Linked DNA regions of Nordella sp. HKS 07. The protein of the gene in region 2 interacts with the protein of the main gene of each other region in a pairwise test. Links are inferred from orthologs where the notes say so. Each region holds a gene or a part of one and is shown on either strand. Other genes may lie near its edges.

What was found.
Region 1: the proteins of ftsH (region 2) and hflK interact in binary tests that used the Escherichia coli proteins (3 or more experiments, as listed by UniProt). The link is inferred for Nordella sp. HKS 07 from one-to-one orthologs.

The regions. Positions count from the first base shown.
Region 1 is NZ_CP049258.1:6,706,223-6,714,124, reverse strand. The notes cover bases 2,953-5,951. They hold hflK (FtsH protease activity modulator HflK), read left to right. Parts: upstream 2,953-3,904; coding sequence 3,905-4,999; downstream 5,000-5,951. Other genes in these bases: G5V57_RS31795 (DUF2065 domain-containing protein), read left to right, coding at 5,890-5,951; hflC (protease modulator HflC), read left to right, coding at 4,996-5,877; G5V57_RS31810 (NAD(P)/FAD-dependent oxidoreductase), read left to right, coding at 2,953-3,833. In the rest of the region: G5V57_RS31830 (thymidylate synthase), read left to right, coding at 1-760; G5V57_RS31825 (CPBP family intramembrane glutamic endopeptidase), read left to right, coding at 767-1,543; G5V57_RS31820 (GNAT family N-acetyltransferase), read left to right, coding at 1,540-2,025; G5V57_RS31815 (dihydrofolate reductase), read left to right, coding at 2,022-2,528; more of G5V57_RS31810, read left to right, coding at 2,544-2,952; more of G5V57_RS31795, read left to right, coding at 5,952-6,087; G5V57_RS31790 (DegQ family serine endoprotease), read left to right, coding at 6,182-7,654; G5V57_RS34690 (hypothetical protein), read right to left, coding at 7,736-7,902.
Region 2 is NZ_CP049258.1:694,801-702,620, forward strand. What follows is about bases 2,881-5,797. They hold ftsH (ATP-dependent zinc metalloprotease FtsH), read right to left. Parts: upstream 5,347-5,797; coding sequence 3,415-5,346; downstream 2,881-3,414. Other genes in these bases: folP (dihydropteroate synthase), read right to left, coding at 2,881-3,160; tilS (tRNA lysidine(34) synthetase TilS), read right to left, coding at 5,477-5,797. Outside these bases: G5V57_RS03315 (DMT family transporter), read left to right, coding at 1-586; glmM (phosphoglucosamine mutase), read right to left, coding at 592-1,938; more of folP, read right to left, coding at 2,108-2,880; more of tilS, read right to left, coding at 5,798-6,748; tol-pal system protein YbgF, read right to left, coding at 6,735-7,748. UniProt on the Escherichia coli protein: Acts as a processive, ATP-dependent zinc metallopeptidase for both cytoplasmic and membrane proteins. Plays a role in the quality control of integral membrane proteins.

The DNA.
Region 1 (7,902 bases), 6.0 Mb from region 2 along the record:
CGATCACGGCGCGCGCAAGGATGACCGCACCGGCACCGGCACCTTGTCGGTTCTGGGCTACCAGATGCGGTTCGATCTCGCTGCCGGCTTTCCCGTGCTCACGACGAAGAAGCTGCATCTGCGTTCGATCATCCATGAGCTGCTGTGGTTCCTGCGCGGCGACACCAACATCAAATACCTGCGCGACAACGGTGTCACCATCTGGGACGAATGGGCCGACAAGGACGGCAATCTCGGCCCCGTCTATGGGGCGCAATGGCGCTCCTGGCCGGCGCTCGACGGCACCACGATCGACCAGATCGCCGACGTCATCAACCGCATCCGCAAAAACCCGGATTCCCGGCGCCTCATCGTGACGGCGTGGAATCCCGCTGATGTCGACAGGATGGCGCTGCCGCCCTGCCACTGCCTGTTCCAGTTCTATGTCGCCAATGGCCGGCTGTCCTGCCAGCTCTATCAGCGTTCCGCCGATATCTTTATCGGCGTGCCGTTCAACATCGCCTCCTATGCGCTCCTCACCCACATGGTTGCGCATGTGACCGGCCTGAAAGCCGGCGAGTTCGTGCACACGCTGGGCGATGCCCATCTCTATCTCAATCATCTCGACCAGGCCAATGAGCAGCTTGCGCGCCTGCCGCTGCCGCTGCCGCGCCTCGTCATCAAGCGCGACGTGAGGTCCATCGACGATTTCCGCTTTGAGGATTTCGAGATCGTCGGCTACCAGTCGCACCCGCATATCGCGGCACCGGTCGCGGTGTAGACGCCCATGACGCTCATCGGTGACGATTTCCGCGCGAGCCTCAGCCACGCGCTCTACCGACCGTTCAATCCGCTTGGGCTGTTGCCGTCCATCGGCATCTTTATCGGGCTTCTGCTGGTCAACCAGGTCGTCCTTGTTCCGCTCTTCGGCGCGGGTATTCTCCTACTGACCTCGGGCCAGACAGGGGATAACGGAGACTGGCTGCGCGCGGTGTTGCTGGCGATCCTTCCGGCCGGCCTGGTGACCGCCGGAATCGCCTGGATTGCGGTGCGTCGGCAAGGTGCTGATCCGGGCCGGGTACTGGCGCTGCGTCTGCCCGATCTCGGCCTTCTCGGCTGGGCCGCGGCTGTTGGCGGCTTCTTCGTCAGCATCAACGCGCTGTTCCTGCTTCTTGCCACACTGTTCGGGTTCGATCTCAATTCGTCCGGCCTGGTGGAGAAGGGCACCATGCAGTTCGGCCATGACCCGCTCTTCTTCCTGATCGCCGGCGGCCTCGTCATCGGCGCGCCGCTCGCGGAAGAACTGATCTTCCGCGGGCAGATTTTCGCCGCCCTGGCGCTGACACCGCTCGGCACAAGCGGCGCTTCGCTCCTCACGTCCGCCTTGTGGGCGGTGACGCATGCGTTCACCCAGCCGCTCCATGTCGTCGGCCTCCTGTTCCTGATGGGCCTGCTTCTAAGCTGGCTTCTGGTGCGCTTCGGCAGCCTGTGGGTGACGATCGCCTGCCACGCGGTATGGAACGCGATGTCGGCGGTGGCGCTCTATTCCATGGCATCGCAATGACAATCGAAATCCGACCGATCAGACCCGGCGAAGGGCCGGCGCTTCTGGTGCTGACACGGGCACTGGCGGAAGCGCATGACTATCTCGACAAGTACACGGCGACCGCGGAGGACCTCGAGCGCGCGCTTTTCGCGCCTGATCCGATCGTCGGCTGCCTCATCGCCTTCTGCGAGGGCGAACCGGCGGGCTGCGCCTTCTGGCATCGGAGTTTCACCACCGCGCGCGGGCGCGAGATCATGTATCTCGAGGATCTTTCGGTGCTGCCCGCTTATCAGCGGCGCGGCATCGGGCGGGCCTTGCTGCAAAAGCTCGCGGTCGAGGCGCGGCAGCGCGGCTTTCCCAGCATCTACTGGCTCACCATGGGCTGGAACGCCAAGGCGCAGGGGCTCTATGACCAGACGGGCGCCGTTCACGACGAGGGGATGCGCTATTACCGCTTGGCGGACGAGGCGCTGATCCGGTTCGCCGAGGCAAGGCCGTGACGCGTCCACGCATCGCCTTCGTGGTGGCGGTTGCGCGCAACGGCGTCATTGGGCGCAAGGGCGTGCTGCCCTGGCGCATCTCCTCCGATCTCAAGCGCTTCAAGCAGATCACCATGGGCAAACCGGTGATCATGGGGCGAAAGACCTGGGAGAGCCTGCCCAAGCGACCCCTGACCGGGCGGCTCAATATCGTGATCACCCGGCATCGCGATTATTCGGCAGCCGGCGCCTTCGTCGTCGCGAGCGTCGATGCGGCGCTGGCTGAGGCGCGGCGAGCGCAACCCGAAGAGATCTGCGTCATTGGCGGCAGCGAGATATTCGGCGCCTTCCTGCCCATGGCGGACCGGCTTTATCTGACCGAGGTTGAACTCGAGCCCGAAGGTGACGCGATCTTTCCGCCGCTCGATTTCGCGCAATGGCAGGAGACGTCGCGTGAGACGCATGTGCGAGCCGAAGGCGATGATGCGGGCTTCGTCCTGCGCGTGCTTGACCGGAAGCGCTAAGCCCCGCATCATTGAATGATGGTTCAATATCCGACTAATCCCGACATCGTCGTCATCGGGGCGGGGGCTGCCGGCGTCGGCGCCGGACGTGCTCTGGCCAAGACCGGCATTCCTTTCCTCATCATCGAAGCCAAGGACCGCATCGGCGGGCGCGCCTTCAGCGAAGCGACGAGCCTCGGCCATCTGTGGGACCATGGCTGCCACTGGTTCCACTCGGCGGACAAGAATGTGTTGCGCCAACTCGCCGAGGAGATCGGCCACAAATACCTGAAGAAGCCGCGCGAAGGGGTCATGAAGGCTTTCATGAACGGCGAATGGAAGGCCGAGCAGCAACACGAGGAATATGTCTGGGGCATGTTGGGCGAGGTGGCCGCCACCGGGCGTGCCGGCAAAGATGTGCCGGCGGCGAGCCTGCTCGACCCGCAGCATCCCTGGTATCCGATGGCGCGGCACTGGCTCAGCCTCATGTATTCGGCTGAGCCCGAGGAGATATCTACGCGTGATGCAGGGAGCTATGAGGACACCGGCCTCAACCTCGCGGTCGAGGACGGATATGGCGCGCTGATCGCCAGGCTCGCCGAAGGATTACCCATTGCAACGAGGGTCGCGGCGCGCAAAGTGACGGCGCGGGGAGAGGGCGTCACGGTCGAGACGGATCAGGGCACGATCACCGCCAAGGCCGCCATCGTGGCGGTACCGGCGCGCATGCTGGAGACGGGTAAGCTCGTCCTTGCAGATATGCCCGCCGACATCGCCCAGGCACTGCAGGACGTGCCCATGGGGTACTATGAAAAAGTCGCCATCGCCTTTGACGGAAAAGTGTTCGAGGGCTTCGACATGCCGTATGTCGAAATCTTTGATCCGGTGGCGCCGACGACGCACCCCCTCAATTTCGAGCTGCATCCCTTCAGAAGGCCGATCGCCATTACCCATATCGGCGGACAGTTCGCCCGCGAAATGGAGCGCGAGGGGGAGGCCGGAATGGTCGATTTCGCGCTGGCGGCGCTTGTGCGCGCCTTCGGCTCGGACTTAAGAAAAAGAGTCAAGAAAGCCACCGCAACCCATTGGTCTTCCGACATTTTTATCAATGGGGCATATTCCTGCGCCAAGCCCGGCCGGGGCCTCTCGCGCCGCAATTTTGCAAATCCCATCGCCGAGCGTATCTTCCTCGCCGGCGAGCATGTGCATCCCTCGTTCCATGCGACCGCGCATGGCGCCTTCGAGACTGGCCTTCTTGCCGCGGCTAAAGCAACAGCGGCCGCCGCCAAGGGTGCTGCGGGCGGGAAACAGACCGCTTGCGCATGAATTTGCGCATTGGACTCCGTCGCTCCAAATTCCTATATGAGCGCGACGCATAACGACAAGGGTGAGATTCAATGCCGTGGAACAAGGATGGCGGTGGCGGGGGCAATAAAGGCCCTTGGGGACAAGGTCCCTGGGGACAGGGGCCTGGAGGCCCCTCCGGCGGTAATCGCGGCCCCACGCCACCTGACCTCGACGAGCTGATCCGCAAGGGTCAGGACAGTCTCAAGAACATCCTGCCCGGTGGCGCCGGTGGGCGCGGCACCTGGGTGATCTTCGTTCTCGCCCTTCTGGCGCTCGTCGCCTTCAACAGCGTCTATCAGGTACAGGCGGATGAACGCGGCGTTGTGCTCCGGCTCGGCAGCTATACCCGCACCGTCAATCCGGGCCTCCATTTCGCCATCTGGCCGGTCGAGACGCTCGAAACCGTACAGGTCGAATCCGAACGCCAGACCTCGATCGGCGCCGTCGCCAATGAAGGGCTGATGCTGGCCGGCGATCAGAACCTGGTCGATATCCGCTTCACGGTTCTGTGGAAGATCAAGAATCCGGAAGAATATCTCTTCAATGTGAGCGACCAGGAGAAGCTGGTGAGAGTCGTGGCCGAGAGCGCCATGCGCGAAATCGTCGGCCGCACGCCGGCCGAGGAAGTGCGCACCACCGGCCGTCTCGCCGCCCAGGACCAGGTCATGGGCATCAGCCAGACCACGCTCGACAGCTATGGCGCCGGCATTCTCATCACCGGCCTCAAGCTCGAAAAGGCCGACCCGCCGGCGGAAGTGCTCGACGCTTTTGAAGAAGTGCAGCGCGCCGAGCAGGATCTCGCCCGCTCTATCAACGAAGCTGACCAATACGCCAATCAGCGCCGTCGCCTCGTCGAAGGTGAAGCCGCCAAGCTGGTCGAGGACGCCAAGGGTTACAAGGCCCGTGTGACGCTCGAAGCCCAGGGTGAAGCGCAGCGCTTCCTCAGCGTTTATGAAGAGTATGCCAAGGCGCAGGACGTGACGCGCAAGCGCATGTTCCTCGAAACGATGGAGGGCATCCTCTCCAAATCGAACAAGGTGATCATCGAAGGCGACGGTCAGGGCGTGGTTCCCTATCTGCCGCTGCCGGAAATCCAGAAACGCCAAAACAGCACGACGACGCCGGCGCAAGGAGCGAGCCAATGAACTTCTTCAAATCCTTCGGCGTCGTCATCGTCGTCATCCTGGCGCTGGTCGTCTGGTCTTCCACGTTCATCGTCGATCAGCGCAAGAAAGCGCTGGTGCTGCGCTTCGGCGAGATCAACCGCATCGTCGAGAAGCCGGGGCTCTATTTCAAGGTCCCGTTCGCAGACGAAGTGGTGCCGATCGAAAACCGCATGATCCTGTGGACGAGCGACAATATGAGCGTCCAGGTGGTGGACGGCCGGCGCTATCTCGTCGACGCCGTCACCATGGCGCGCGTCGTCAATGCGCAGCGCTTCCGCGAGACCGTGGGCGCCGACCTGACGCGCGCCTGGGACCGCATCCGCACCCGTCTCGATGCCGCCCTGCGCCAGACCTACGGCAAGCGCACCTTCGATGCGGCACTGTCCAAGGACCGCGCCGTGATGATGCGCGAGATCCGCGATCAGGTACGCGCCGAAGCGCTCAATAACGGCATCGAGATCGTCGATGTCCGCATCGTGCGCACCGATCTCATGGACGAGGTGCTGAAGAACACCTATGAGCGGATGAGCTCGGAACGCATCGCCGAGGCCAAGGACCTGCGCGGCCGCGGTGAGGCGCGCAAGATCGAGATCATGGCTCAGGCCGACCGCGCCTATACGGAGAAGCTGGCCGACGCCCAGCGCCAGTCGGAGGTCATCCGCGGCGAGGGCGAAGGGGAACGCAACCGCATCTTCGCCGATGCCTTCCAGAAGGATCCGGAATTCTTCGACTTCTACCGGTCGATGCAGGCCTATACGAACAGCCTGTCGGACCCGGGCACCACCATGGTGCTGAAGCCGGATTCGGATTTCTTCAAATATCTCGGCATGGATAAGGCCAAGCCGGCAACGCCCTAGCTGCTGGACATCATGAGCGATTTCATCACGGCCCTCGGTCTCGTCTTCGTGATCGAGGGCCTTCTTTCTGCCTTTGTTCCGGGCCATCTGAAGGCGGTGATCGCGTTGATGCAGAACACTTCCGACGATAGCTTGAGACTGGGTGGGCTCATCGCTGCGGCCTTCGGCGTGGGCCTGGTCTGGCTGGCGAGGTCGGTACTTGGATCATGAAATCGTGATCCAGCCAGCGCTTGCAGGCACAAGGCAATGGACGCTTACTCACCTGACGATGTGATGACGGAGATCTAAGGTTATGAATGGAACGGTGAAACGGGTTCTGGCCGCGGCGGTGGCTGCGCCTCTGGCGTTCGCTGCCTTTGACGGTTTCGTGCCGCAGGTGCCGGCACAAGCCCAACAAATTCAACAGCTTCCGACCGTCGCAGATCTCGCTGAGAAGCTCTCGCCGGCGGTCGTCTCGATCGCCACGACACAGAAGGTGGCGGGCGGCGTGCAATTGCAGATCCCCGAGCTGCCTCCCGATGTTCCTTTCCGCGACATGTTCGAGGATTTCTTCAAGCGCCAGCGCCCGGGCGGGAAGCCGGAACCCCGTACCGTCAATTCGCAAGGCTCAGGCTTCGTGATCGACGCCTCGGGTCTCATCGTCACCAACAACCATGTGATCGAGCAGTCGGAAGATATCAGCATCATTCTCAATGACGGCACCAATCTCAAGGCGGAGCTGGTCGGGCGCGATGCCAAGACCGATATCGCAGTGCTCCGGGTCAAGCCTGACAAGCCGCTCACCGCGGTGAGCTTCGGCGATTCCGACAAGCTCCGGGTCGGCGACTGGGTGCTCGCCATCGGCAATCCCTTTGGACTCGGCGGCTCGGTGTCGCTCGGCATCGTCTCGGCGCGCAACCGTGACATCAATGCCGGCCCCTATGACGATTTCATCCAGACCGACGCCGCCATCAACAAGGGCAATTCCGGAGGACCGCTGTTCAACCTCAATGGCGACGTCGTGGGTGTGAACACCGCCATCTATTCGCCCTCCGGCGGCTCGGTCGGCATCGGCTTCTCGGTTCCTTCCGCCACCGTCAAGGGCGTCGTCGACCAGTTGGTCAAATATGGCGAGACGCGGCGCGGCTGGCTCGGCGTGCGCATCCAGTCGCTTACCGACGATCTCGCTGAAGGCCTCGATCTCGGCAAGACACAAGGCGCCCTGGTGGCGGAAGTGACGCCGACCGGGCCCGCCGAGAAGGCCGGCCTCAAACCGCGCGACGTGATCACCGAATTCGACGGCAAACCCATTCACGAGATGAAAGACCTGCCACGGGTCGTCGCTGACACGCCGATCGGGAAGAAGGTCGTGGTCAAGGTGATGCGCGGGGGCAAGCCGGTCGAGCTTTCGGCCGAGGTCGGTCGCCTCGAGGATGGCGAGAAGGTCATCGCCGCCGCCAATCCGGAAGCGGGTGCGTCGGCGGATACGGCCGACACGCTCGGCATGAAGCTCTCCATCATCACCGACGAGCAGCGCCAGCGCTTCAAGATCGATGAGGGCCTGGAGGGCGCCATCGTCACCGAGGTCGACCCCAACGGGCCGGCGGCAGAGAAGCGCATCGAGCCGGGCGACGTCATCACCGAAGCGGGTCAGAAGTCAGTCAAGACTCCGGGAGACGTGACGGCGCGCGTCAAGGACGCCGAGGGCGCTTCGAAGAAATCGGTGCTGCTGTTCATCGCCAAGGGCGGCAAGCAGAGCGAAATGCGCTTCATCGCGGTCCGGATCAAGAACGACTGAGGCGGCCCAGTTCATAACTCGAAACGAAGAGAGCGCCGAAGCGGCGCTCTCTTTGCTTATTGATTGTATTGTTCCGCAGCTTCAGCTCGTCCCACTCTTCAGGCGGGCGTTGCACAGGCTGTAATAGCCGCCGCCCTTCTGGATCCACTTCAGGCCACCCAACGCGTTGTTGTCCTTGTTGGCGTAGTATTGCTGGAGACAGGTATGCATGCGGGCCTTGCCTTCCGGCTCGCTTGAGTATTTGGAGG
Region 2 (7,820 bases):
CGAGAAGCTCACCCACATGAAGGCCGCAGGCTTCGTCACCGGTTTCATCGGCCTCATGATCGTGCTGGGGCCGGAAAAACTCCTCCGGTTCGAGGGCCAGGGCATGGCGTTGATCGGCGAGTTAGCGATCCTGCTGTCCTGTCTGTGCTATGCCGCGCACAGCCTCCTTGCCCGCCGCATCCCGTTTCAGGGGCCGGTGGAACAGGCCGCCGCCGTCTGCCTCACCGGCGGTGCTATGGGCGTGATCTTCGCCGCCCTCTATGCGCCCGACGGCCTCGACCGCGCGACCCCGCTTGCCTATCTCTGCCTGCTCGGCCTCGGCATCGTGCCGACCGCGCTTGCCACCTTGCTGGTCTATGCCATTGTGCGGCGGGCGGGGGTGAGCTTCGTCGCCTATTCGAACTATCTGGTGCCCGTCTATGCGCTGGGGCTCGGCGCCGTGCTCCTCGGCGAGACCCTGACGGCGAATGTCGGCTTCGGCCTTGTGCTCATCCTCGCCGGCATCGCCGCGAGCCGCATGCAGCTGGGGAAGCTGGCCGGCCTTCCCCTTCCGACGCTCCGGCGCAAACCGGAATCCACCGAATAAGCCCGTTACGCCGCCTTGCCGATCACGGTGCAGATTTCATCGACGATCTTCGCCACGAGGCCGGCGTCATCGCCCTCCGCCATCACGCGGATCAAGGGTTCGGTCCCGGAAGGACGGATCACCAGACGGCCGGTTTTGCCGAGCATCGAGGTCGCGTCCGCTATCGCCTGCTTCACCATCGCCGCCTCGAGCGGCTTGCCGTCGCCATAGCGCACATTCTTGAGCACTTGCGGCACTGGCTCGAACAGATGGCAGACCTGGCTCACCGGCTTGCTGGTCCGCACCACTTCCGCCAGCACTTGCAGCGCCGCCAACAGTCCGTCGCCTGTCGTCGAGAAATCCGACATCACGATATGGCCCGACTGCTCGCCGCCGATATTGAACCCATGCTGACGCATATGTTCCACCACATAGCGATCGCCCACCTTGGTGCGCGCCAGCGTGAGCTTGCGGTCGGTCAGATGACGCTCGAGACCCAGATTGGACATGATTGTGGCGACGAGCCCGCCACCGGCAAGACGCTGCTGCCTGTGCCAGGAGGTCGCGATCAGGGCCATCAGTTGATCGCCATCAACGAGCCGGCCGTGCTCATCGGCGATCACGACGCGATCGGCGTCACCGTCGAGCGCGATGCCGATATCGGCGCGCGTCTCGATCACCTTGGCCGACATCGCCTCGGGCGCCGTCGACCCGCACTTCTCGTTGATGTTGAATCCGTTCGGATCGTTGCCGATGGGAATGATCTCGGCGCCGAGTTCCCAGAGGGCGGCGGAGGCGACCTTGTAGGCGCCGCCATTGGCGGTATCGATGACAATGCGCAGGCCTTCGAGGCGCAGATCCTTCGGGAAGGTGCGCTTGGCGAATTCGATATAGCGGGCCTGCGCGTCCTCGATGCGCTTGGCGCGGCCGAGCTTGTCCTGGGGGGCCGCGAGGCTCGCGCCGTCCGCCGTGTCGACCAGCTTCTCGATCGCCAGTTCCTGATCATCCGACAGCTTGTAGCCGTCCGGCCCGAACAGCTTGATGCCGTTGTCGTAATACGGATTGTGCGACGCCGAGATCATGATGCCGAGATCGGCGCGCAACGACCTCGTCAGCATGGCGACGGCAGGCGTCGGCAGCGGACCGAAGAGGAACACATCGACACCGGCCGAGAGCAGACCGGCGGTCAGCGCCTGTTCGATCATGTAGCCCGAAAGCCGCGTATCCTTGCCGATCACCGCGCGATGGCGATGGCTTCCCTTGGAGTAGACGCTGCCGGCCGCGAGGCCGATCTTCATCACCATATCGGGCGACATCGGCGCGCGGTTGGCGACGCCACGCACACCATCGGTTCCGAAATACTTGCGGGACATGGCTTTCCTTTTCTCCAGTTCACCCAGCCTATAGCAGATCACATCCTGCTAGATCACGATGAGTTTGGATTGAGGCGATCCAAACTCATTAACGTGATTGATTCTTATATGTTAGCGCGGGATTCTTGCGAAAAACCGGTGCCCGCTTTTTCGCATCCCACGCTCATGGTTAAAGTCCGCTGCTCTCCGGATCGGCGGCTGCCAACGCCACCGCCAATGCCTGCCGGGTCCCCTTGACATCGTGGACGCGCAGAATCTGGGCGCCGTTGAGGGCGGCATGAAGGGCGCCGCCGACGGAACCGAATACCCGCTGGCCCGCATTCTTCTCAGCCGTCAGCGCGCCGGTGAAGGCCTTGCGCGACAGTCCGACCAGGAGAACGGCGCCCAGCCCGTGGAACAGTGTCAGCTCGTTGAGCAGCGTCAGATTGTGGCGGAAGGTCTTGCCGAAGCCGATACCGGGATCGATTGCGATGAGCCGGCGGGGTATCCCTGCCGCCTCACACGCGGCGATGCGGCCGGCCAGCATATCGAAGACATCGAGCGTCACATCGTCATAGACGGGATTGACCTGCATCGTCTTCGGATCGCCCTGAGAATGCATGATGACCACCGGCAGATCGACATCCGCCGCGGCTTTGAGACTGTCCGAATCGTACGATAGGGCGGAGACGTCATTAATGATTGCGGCACCGACCGCCGCGGTGCGGCGCATGACCTGCGGCTTGCGCGTATCGACTGACACGCAGTGCCCGCCTTTCGCCAGGGCCCCGATGACGGGCAGGATGCGCGCAATCTCCTGGTCGGCCGTGACTGCGTCGGAGCCGGGACGGGTCGATTCTCCGCCGATATCGAGAATGTCGGCGCCTTCGCCGGCAAGCCCGAGACCATGGGCGACAGCCTCCACAGTGGTTGCCAGTTCGCCGCCATCGGAGAAAGAATCAGGGGTGACATTGACGATGCCCATGAGCTTCGGCCGACCCATCGCCAGGCCGGCGAAATCGGGGCGCGGGCTTTCGATCAAGGCGAGCCGTTCGCCGTGGTTGCGCGCTTCGGCGTAGGGAATGACGCTTCGCCTGACATGCGCGCCATCGCGCTCGATGAGCTCGGCTTGCGTGAAGGCGATGAAATCCGAACCGCCAAGCGCGCCGCCCTGGCCAGCCGCGATCGCCCGGCGCGCATCGGGTCCATAGAGAAGGCTGAGTGGTCGCAGATAGAGGGTCATGTACGACTTACCCTCGCCCCGCATCAGCAGGGAGAGGGAGGGCCCCATTGCCGAGCAATGGGAGGAGTGAGGGGCAAGCCCTGAGATCCGCGAGTTGCGAACGGAAAGTGGTTCTGCAGCGAGAGAAGAGAAGTGGATCTGAAATAGAATGCTCTTCGAAGCGCATGCCCCTCACCCTTCCCGCCGCTTCGCGTCGGGCCCCTGCCCTCTCCGCGCTGCAGCGGGGAGAGGGATGAAGGCATCGACCGATTGCCTCAGCCCTGCGGCTGCGGCTCCATTTCGCCAGTTGCCGGACCGCTTTTCGGACGCCCGGTGACCGGGACCGAGGATGCCTTGTCCGGCTTCTTGTGTCCGCCGCTCTGATCGTCGCGCTGGATCTTCTCGCCCTTGAGGACGAGCTTCACCTCATCGCCCGACAGCGTCTCGAATTCGAGCAGCGCCTTGGCCAGCGCATGCAGCTTGTCGGTGCCGTTTGTCAGGATCTCGCGCGCCTTGCGCTCGCCATCCTCGATGAGCTTGCGGATTTCGGCATCGATCAGCGAGGCGGTCTCGTCTGACAGGTTCTTTGTCTGGGTCACCGAATGGCCGAGGAAGACCTCCTGCTCATTGCCGTTGTAGCGCACGCGGCCGAGCTTGTCGGACATGCCCCACTCCGTGATCATGGCGCGCGCCAGCTGCGTCGCCATCTGGATGTCGCCGGTGGCGCCGTTGGTGACGTTCTTCTCGCCGCCGAGGATCAGTTCCGCCTCGCGGCCGCCGAACAGCACCGCGAGCCGCGCCTCGCACCATTCGCGGGTACGCGAATAGCGGTCGCCCTCGGGAAGGTTCATGGTGACGCCGAGCGCACGCCCGCGCGGGATGATCGTGACCTTGTGGAGCGGATCATAGGGCACCGAGAGACCGACAATGGCATGGCCGGCTTCGTGATAGGCGGTGTTGCGACGTTCCTCCTCGCTCATCACCAGCGAGCGGCGCTCGGCGCCCATCATGACCTTGTCCTTGGCGTCTTCGAATTCATGCTGGGTAACGAGGCGCTTGTTGCGCCGGGCCGCCAGCAAGGCCGCCTCATTGACGAGATTGGCGAGATCGGCGCCCGAGAAACCAGGCGTTCCGCGCGCCAGCACCTTGGGATCGATATCCGGCGCCAGCGGCACATTGCGCATATGCACGCGCAGGATCTGTTCGCGCCCGATGATGTCGGGATTGGGAACGGTGATCTGGCGGTCGAAGCGGCCGGGGCGCAGCAGCGCCGGGTCGAGCACGTCGGGCCGGTTGGTGGCGGCGACCAGGATCACGCCTTCATTGGCCTCGAAGCCATCCATTTCGACGAGCAGCTGGTTGAGCGTCTGCTCGCGCTCGTCATTGCCGCCGCCGAGGCCGGCGCCACGATGCCGGCCGACCGCGTCGATTTCATCGATGAAGATGATGCAAGGGGCGTTCTTCTTCGCCTGCTCGAACATGTCGCGCACCCGCGACGCACCGACGCCGACGAACATTTCGACGAAGTCGGAGCCCGAGATGGTGAAGAAGGGAACATTCGCCTCGCCCGCGATGGCGCGCGCCAGCAACGTCTTGCCGGTGCCCGGAGGGCCGACCAGCAGCGCGCCCTTCGGAATCTTGCCGCCGAGACGCTGGAACTTATGCGGATCCTTCAGGAATTCGACGATCTCCTGCAGGTCTTCCTTCGCCTCGTTGACGCCCGCCACGTCCTCGAAGGTCACGCGGCCGTGGCGTTCGGTGAGGAGCTTGGCCTTGGACTTGCCGAAGCCCATGGCCTTGCCGCCGCCCGATTGCATCTGGCGGATGAAGAACACCCACACGCCGATGAGGAGCAGCGTCGGCAGCCAGTAGAGCAGAGCATTGGAGAGGAACGAGTCGCTCTGCGCCGGCTTGGCGTTGAATGTGACGTTCTTCTCCTTGAGCAGCGTGATCAAACCGTCATCGGCAGGCGCGTATGTCGCGAACGTATCGTTGTTGCTGAGCTTGCCGGTGAGATAGGAGCTGCCGAAGCCGGCTTCGGTGATGGTGACGGTCTGCACCTCACCCGCACTCACCTTGCTGAGGAACGTCGAATAGTCGATGTCCTTGCTGTTGGAGCGCGAGGCCTGGCCCTGGAACAGGCTGAACAGGGCAAACAGCAGGATCGCGATGACGATCCAGACGGCGAAGTTGCGGAAATTATTCACGTGGTTCCTCTCTAAGGGGCGCACCAGGGCGCAAGACCGAAGACTTGGGCCGATCCTGCCGCCCAAAAGTTAAATCTAACATAGGGATGCGGGCCAGGATTGCCAAGCGTAGCGGCAATCCGCACTTGCATTAAAGGTCAATTTTCTGAAATTCCGCCTGCGCTTGCAACCCGGGCGAGACGGTTTGTCCCAGATAGCCGATGGATGGAACGGCGGCGATCTCTCCCGCCTGGAGGAGGGCCGGCAGCCCATCCTGCACGAAAGCCGGGATGGCCGGGTTGCGCGGCACTTTCAGGCCAAGCACCGGCAGGATAACGACGTCGCGGCAGGCCTGGCCGACACTGATCTTGAACCGGTTGTCCCACAGGACGCTCTGGCCTGGAGCCAGAAGCACCGGCGTCCGGCTGATCCGGCCGGCCTCCCGCCCGATCAGCAGGTGCCGCTGGCGCAGGGCGATACGGCAGCCGGCGAGGGTCCGCGCCTCGCTGCCGCTTTGCCGCAGCCTGTGATGAAGGGCCTCGACCGCCATGAGCCGCGGCGGCTCATCGCCACCCCCCAGACGCCCGAGCAGCCGTTCGAGAAGCTGGATGGCCACTTCCTCATCGAGCTTGCGGAAGGCGGCGAGCGCAACCATGGCGAAACCTTCCGGTCTGAGCTCCACATGGCGCGCCATGAAGTCGCGGGCCAGTTCCTCGATCGGATGCAGCGCCCGCTCGAGGCGGGCCGCCGAGCGTGCCACGGCTTCGGGGGTAAGGCCGAACTCGGCCAGGAGCGGCATCGCCTTGCGCAGGCGCACCCGCTCGAAGCGCTCGTCCTGGTTGCTTGGATCCTCGATCCAGGGATGAGCGGCGGCGGCGAGCGTCGCCCTGAGCTCGGCCCGGCTCGTATGCAGCAAGGGTCGCTCGAGAACGACCGGCCCGGCCTCGTCGGTGCGCATGCCGGCGAGCCCTCTGATTCCGCTGCCGCGCGCCAGCCGCATGAGGAAGGTCTCGGCCTGGTCCTCACGTGTATGTGCGGTTACCAGCATGCTGGCCCCCTGCGCCAGGCACCAGTCGCGCATCAGTCCATAGCGGATCTCGCGCGCTTTGGCCTGGAGCGCGCTGCGGGGTTTGCCGCCAGTCCAGCTGAGGATGCGGGCATCGAGGCCGAGCGCCTGCGCCCAGCCTGTGACGGTCCGGCATTCGCCCGCCGCCTCCGGCCGCAAGCCGTGATCGACGGTGAGAACGGTGATCCTGGGCGGATGCGCGAGCGTGTTGGACCAGCGCGCCACGAGCCACATGAGGGCCGTCGAATCGCTGCCGCCCGAAACGGCGAGCGCGACATGGGCATGGAAGGACAGGCTTTCGAGAAGCGCTTTCGCGGCGTCTTGGCTGATCGGCGAGGCTGCCTCAGCAGCCGGCACGCTTGATCTCCGACTGCGCCCGCTTCTTGGCCTCGGCCGCCTTCGGGAACTGCGAGCTCACCTGCATATAGGCGGCACAGGCCTGCTCCTTCTGGCCGAGCCTGTTCAGCGAGAGGCCGAGCTTGAGGAGGCTGTCGGCCGCCTTGCGGCTCTTCGGGAAGTCGCGATAGCCGGACAGGAAGGCTTGCGCCGCCTGCTTGTAATCGCCCTGCACATAATAGGTCTCGCCCAGCCAATATTGTGCGTTGCCGGCAAGGCTGTGGTCGCGATGCTGCTCGAGAAAGCCGCGGAAACCGACTTCGGCGTCGCCGAACTGGCGCCGCAACAGGCTCTCATAGGAGCGCTCATAAATGACTTCGGGATCGGCCGAGGCCGCAGCGCCGAGCGCCACCGTCTCGACCTTTTCGGGCACGAGATCATTGCCGCCGTCGCCATGGGCCGGGGGAACCAGAACTTGGCCGCCGCCATTTTCGACGCTGGCCGGCGGTACGAGCACCTGGCCTTCAGTGCCGCCGCCCGGAGGCACGAGCACCTGACCTTGGAACTCGCTGTTGGCATCCGTCTGATAGCCGTTATTGCCCTGCTGATAGGACGTGCTGGGAATCGTGCCGAGGATCTTGGGGCCGGGCGCCTTCTGCGTCTGGCCCTCCGGGAGATCGTCGCCGATCGTCTGCAGCGGCTGCTGGGTATATTCCGTGTCGCCGACCTGTTCGACGCCCTGACTGTCGAGGCTGTGATCCTGGACGGCCAGTTGGCGCTTGCGCGGCTGAGCCTGTGCCGGCTGCTCGCCGAGATCGCCCGATTTGCGCTGACCCTGGAGGCGCCTGACCTCGAAGGTCAGTTGCTCGACCTGTCCCATCAACTGCTGCAACTGATCTTCCATCCGGCCGACGCGGTCGGCCAGCTCGCCGTCCGATTGGGCGGAAGCAAGGGGGGCGCCACCGACGGCCATGGCCATCAGGAGGGCTGCAGGAAGGGTGACCTTCAACAATGTCTTCATCGCGTAACCGCTGCTGTGCCGAGCCGTCCCCAGCACCCCATTATTGGGCTTGGTCTCTAAAGGCGGTGAAAA